2 regions of the Gordonia sp. 135 genome follow, and region 2 is predicted to be linked to the other one. Evidence: riboswitches for the same ligand, from Rfam matches in the RefSeq annotation. Region 2 holds a riboswitch; the other holds the start of a gene.

Evidence for each region. A riboswitch is a leader RNA that binds a small molecule or an ion and turns the genes downstream of it on or off. The one in region 2 is predicted to bind cyclic di-AMP.
Region 1: another riboswitch for cyclic di-AMP. It lies ahead of GKZ92_RS14650 (C40 family peptidase); the one in region 2 lies ahead of GKZ92_RS05680 (transglycosylase family protein).

What each region holds. Positions count from the first base shown of each region.
Region 1 is NZ_CP046257.1:3,243,614-3,245,808, forward strand. It holds gene GKZ92_RS14645 (C40 family peptidase) at 1-289, opposite strand, end outside; gene GKZ92_RS14650 (C40 family peptidase) at 457-1,137, opposite strand; cyclic di-AMP (ydaO/yuaA leader) riboswitch at 1,155-1,385, opposite strand; gene GKZ92_RS14655 (hypothetical protein) at 1,493-1,723, opposite strand; gene GKZ92_RS14660 (DEDD exonuclease domain-containing protein) at 2,057-2,195, shown strand, end outside.
Region 2 is NZ_CP046257.1:1,242,241-1,244,435, forward strand. It holds gene GKZ92_RS05675 (helix-turn-helix domain-containing protein) at 1-267, shown strand, start outside; gene GKZ92_RS05680 (transglycosylase family protein) at 379-1,014, opposite strand; cyclic di-AMP (ydaO/yuaA leader) riboswitch at 1,021-1,220, opposite strand; gene GKZ92_RS05685 (MoaD/ThiS family protein) at 1,475-1,723, opposite strand; gene moaA (GTP 3',8-cyclase MoaA) at 1,734-2,195, opposite strand, start outside.

The sequences.
Region 1 (2,195 bases), 2.0 Mb from region 2:
GCTCACGGCTGATGTCGAGTTTGCGCTGGGCGTCGGCCGCGGCCCGCTTGGCCTGCGCAACGATCGAGCGCTGCTTGTCGTACTCGATCTTGGCGTTGTGCATCGCCTCGGTGGTCTTCTCGGCCTCGGTGCCGAGCTGTTTGTATCGATCGAGAAGCTGATCCGCCGATCGCGCGGGCGCGGCCTGGGCCTGCCCGACGCCGCCGGTCGTCAGCGGGACGACGGTCACGATCGCCGCCAGCAGACACAAGGCGAGCATCATCGGGCCCGATCGAGCGCGCAGACGCATCGCGTTCACTAGTCCCTCCCCGGAAAGCACGGTCCAGTCACTCCTCTACCGCTTCGTTCCTCCCCCGCGGACCACCCTAAGTTCCCCCGATGGCCCCCGAGACTGGATCGGGCGGATCGCACAAAGCTCGCGACCCGCCCTCTCCTGATGCTCTTGTTCAGTTGGTCTCAGTACCGCCGGATACCGGTGAGCTGCCATTCCTTGACCGCGTCACGCTTCACGGGCGTGCCGTAGGTCGAGGAGTGGACGAACTGTCCGTTTCCGACGTAGATGCCGGCATGGCCGCCACCGTTGAAGATCATCACGTCGCCCGGCTTGGCCTCGCTGTAGGAGACCGCGCGCCCGCCACCGAGCTGGCCGTAGCTGTCACGGGGGATGTTCTTGCCGGCCTGCTTGTAGGACCAGTAGACGAGACCCGAACAGTCGAAGGCGTTGGGGCCGGCCGAACCGTACGAGTACGGCGAGCCGATCTTGCTCTCCGCAGCCTTGACGGCCTTCTGGCCGGCGGTCAGCTGAGGCTGCCCGAGGGGGGCGCCACCATGCGGACGGAACTGCTGCGGGATCTGGTTCTGACCGATACCCGGGATGGTGAACTGGCCGACGTTGGGGATCTCGACCGTGGCAGCCGGCGACTTCGCGACGGGCTTGGGTGCCGGGGCCGCTTCCGGGGCCTTCTGCTCACCGGGCAGTGCCGGGATCTCGAAGGTACCGAGCGGGGTGTGGACCGGGGCTGCAAGAGCAGGGCCGGCCGCGGCAGCGAGCGAACCGAGCGTGATCGATCCAGCGATCACCGCCTTCTTGGCAACCGTGCTCCCACGATTGGGCTGTTCCAAACGATGTTTGGCCACGAAGCGAGTTCTCCTTCAGTTTCTCCCTGTACCGCCGACCGAGTTAGCTGTCGGGTTCGGGCCGGAAGAGTGGCCCTACGCGTTTTCGGCACAGCCGTATCCCAGAAGGACACGTTTGCGCGTTGACGCGATTCACCCCGATCGGGACAGTCTCAGCTGGTCGTGTCAGTACCGACATCCCTGGCCGCGCTGCCCGAAGTAAGTGGTTCCCCGGTTCGCCCGTGAGGGCGATTGAGCGGTGACTTGTGCGGACCACTTCTGTTGAAGCGGGACGCTCCGCAAAGGTCTCAGAAAGGTTACGAAATCGTCGGCGCTGTGTCCACTAGGCACCGGACACGCAGTTCGCCACCGCTTCTCAGCCCGCCCGGAGTTCGGTCGACGAGATGACGCGAAATGGCTTCTGACGTGCAGTTTTATCGGTTCTTGCAGATCGTGCAGCGGCACTGGTGACCATTGCAGCCGACTGCAACACATCGATCGCGAGGTCCAGTTCCGCATCGTCGTCGAGGGCCTGCACCGTTACCGAAGCTCCACCTTCAACGGGTGCATCGTCCCAGTTCGGGCCACCGAAAAGCACGGTCATCATGCACCCGTCACAGGCGACGGGGCGGGCCGGGCAGGTTGCGCAGTCGACATGCATCGTGTGATCTCCATCTCATCTGGCCGCCGGAGGCGTTTGAACTCCGGATCGGGCGGGTCACGGCGGGCGATTTCGGCGCCGTCGGCGTCGATCTCTCACTTCGAGATGGAGACTAGGGACCACCACCGACAAACTCGCTCGCACAGTGTTCGACACATGCGTCACACGAGTAACAGGTGACGTCGGCGTACGTCCGCGCCGCGGCCCCGGGACCGAAACGGAACGAACGATCGGGGTGTCACATCCGCCGTGTCGGTGCGTCGAACTAATGTTCGCCTCGTGACGCGCAGGGATGGTGGCGGTGCAGCCGCAGGACAGGTGATCTCGGGACAGCTGACCTTCGCGGATCTCGAGGCCGCCGACCAGGCCACCGGCGGCGACGCCATGTCGAGCGAGTTCAGCGATCGCGCTCTGTTCG
Region 2 (2,195 bases):
GGTCTCATCGAGGATCTCCGGGAAGGCAGCGCACAGTTCGCCCGGCTGTGGGATCAGCACGACGTCGCAGCTGCACCGACGCTCCGGAAGAGTCTGCAGCATCCCGTCGTCGGAAAGATCACGGTCGACTGCGATTCGCTGGAGCTCGCCGAGCGGGATCAGCATCTGGTTCTCTACAGTGCGCCGGCGGGTTCGGCGGACGCCGAGGCGCTCGCCCTGCTGCAGGTTCTCGGTTCCGACGCTGCGGGGTTGTCGGAAACCAGCTGAGAATTGGAAAAGGGCCCCGCACGGATCAGTCATCGTGCGGGGCCCTTCGTCTGGGTCCCTCTGTGCGCTGCGGATTGTGTCCGAGCTGCTACAGGTAAGGGTTGCTACTCGTCAGGGGTTGGGCAGCAGGTGCTTGTTGTCGTTGAACATCTTGATCTGATCGGGGCTCAGCGAGACACCGCTGTTCTTGGCCGCGTTCCAGAGGTTCTCGACCTCGGGGCTCACACCGGCATCGGTGAGAACCGAGGTGACCTGCTTGGCGACGTCGTCGGTGGTCCTGGCCTCAGGGGCCTTGACGAGGCTGAAGCTGCCGTTGCCGTCCTGGAGCTTCTTGACGATCGGGGCCGGGACATCGCTCGGCGCGGTGCGCGGGGTGTGGCCCGACAGGCCGACGCCACAGGTGGGCCATGCGCCCTTGCCCTGCGAGGCGAGCACGCGCTCGGCGACGACGATCTGCTCCTCGCGGGTGGCCTGCTCGGCGGTCGGGGCGAACTCGCCGCCGCCGTGGCCGCTCCAGGTGCTCGGCGAGAACTGCAGGCCGCCGTGGTAGCCGTTGCCGGTGTTGATGGCCCAGTTACCGCCGGACTCGCACTGGGCGACCTGGTTCCACTCGGCGTCGGTCGCGGCATTCGCGGTACCGGTGCCCAGGAGTGCGGCTCCGCCACCGAGGACGGCGCCGGTGAGGGCGACCTTGGTGATGGTCTTGGTGGTCGAGTTGGTCGTCTGCTTGCGGTGACGTCCGGACATAGATCGAATTCCTCTCTCCACGCGCCTACGAAGTCAGCTGTCGGGTTCGAGCGAGAGGCTGCTCGGCCCCAGTGCGTCACCATGATTTGTTAACCACGGTTCTGCGCCTGGGACTTAACCCCGAGGACACCGTGTGTGGTGCCCGGTCTCAGGGGATGAGGTTGGGTCCCCCGTCCTCGCTCCTAGATTTCGTGCGGTCGTTCCCACCGGCGGAGCGAGGCTCGGCGCGGCCGGCGGGACGTATGTTCTGTTTCCTTACCGTGACCTTCGAGAAGGTCGCTTCGTACAGTACGTCCTTCGATCGGCCGATTCACCTGCTTGTCCACAACTTATTTTTTCTCCAGAACCTGGTCTCCCGACCAACTTTCGGCGTCCTCGCAGTTCATCGCGCCGGATGCGGTCCCGTGGCCATCTCGTTACCGCTCCGTTATGTGAGAAAGGTCACAGGGCGGCTGTGGTGTCAACCACCGGCGAACGGGGGGAGGACGTCGAGTGTCGAGCAGATGCCGAGCTGTAGTGAACGGTCAGTGAAGGCCGTTTCGTCGCGGAGGTAGGAACACCGCTCGAGGACCGTCGCCAATTCGGGGTTGCCGGCGGACAGCGTCGACTCGAGGTCTCCGAGGGTGGCCGCGGGCTCGATGTCGACGACGCGCGACTCGGTGCCGGCGGCGGCGCGAGCAGCGGCGAAGAAGCGGACGGTGAGGTTCATCGGGGCGAGCCTATCCGCCGATGGCGGACATGGGCCGCGTCGGCTGCACGAAGCCGGCCGCGTTCACCTCGTGTCCGGGAGCCTTCTGCCACATGTCGGTGCGCCACAGCGCCGCGATGGCGGCGTCGACCTCGTCGTCGGGCAGCGTGCGCAGCACAGCGCGCAGATCGGTCTCCGACGACGCGAACAGGCAGTTGCGCAGCGACCCGTCGGCGGTGAGCCGGGTGCGGTCGCAGTCGCCGCAGAACGGGCGGGTGACCGAGGCGATCACCCCGACCTTGGCCGGGCCCCGTGACGTCCGATGGCCGTCGACGATCCAGGTGGCCGCCGGGGCGCTGCCGCGCGGTGCCGGATCGGGCAGCAGATCGAACCGTGTGCGAAGCGTCGCCAGGATCTCGTCGGCGGTCACCATCCGGGCCCGTTGCCAGGCGTGGTCGGCGTCGAGGGGCATCTGTTCGATGATGCGGAGTTC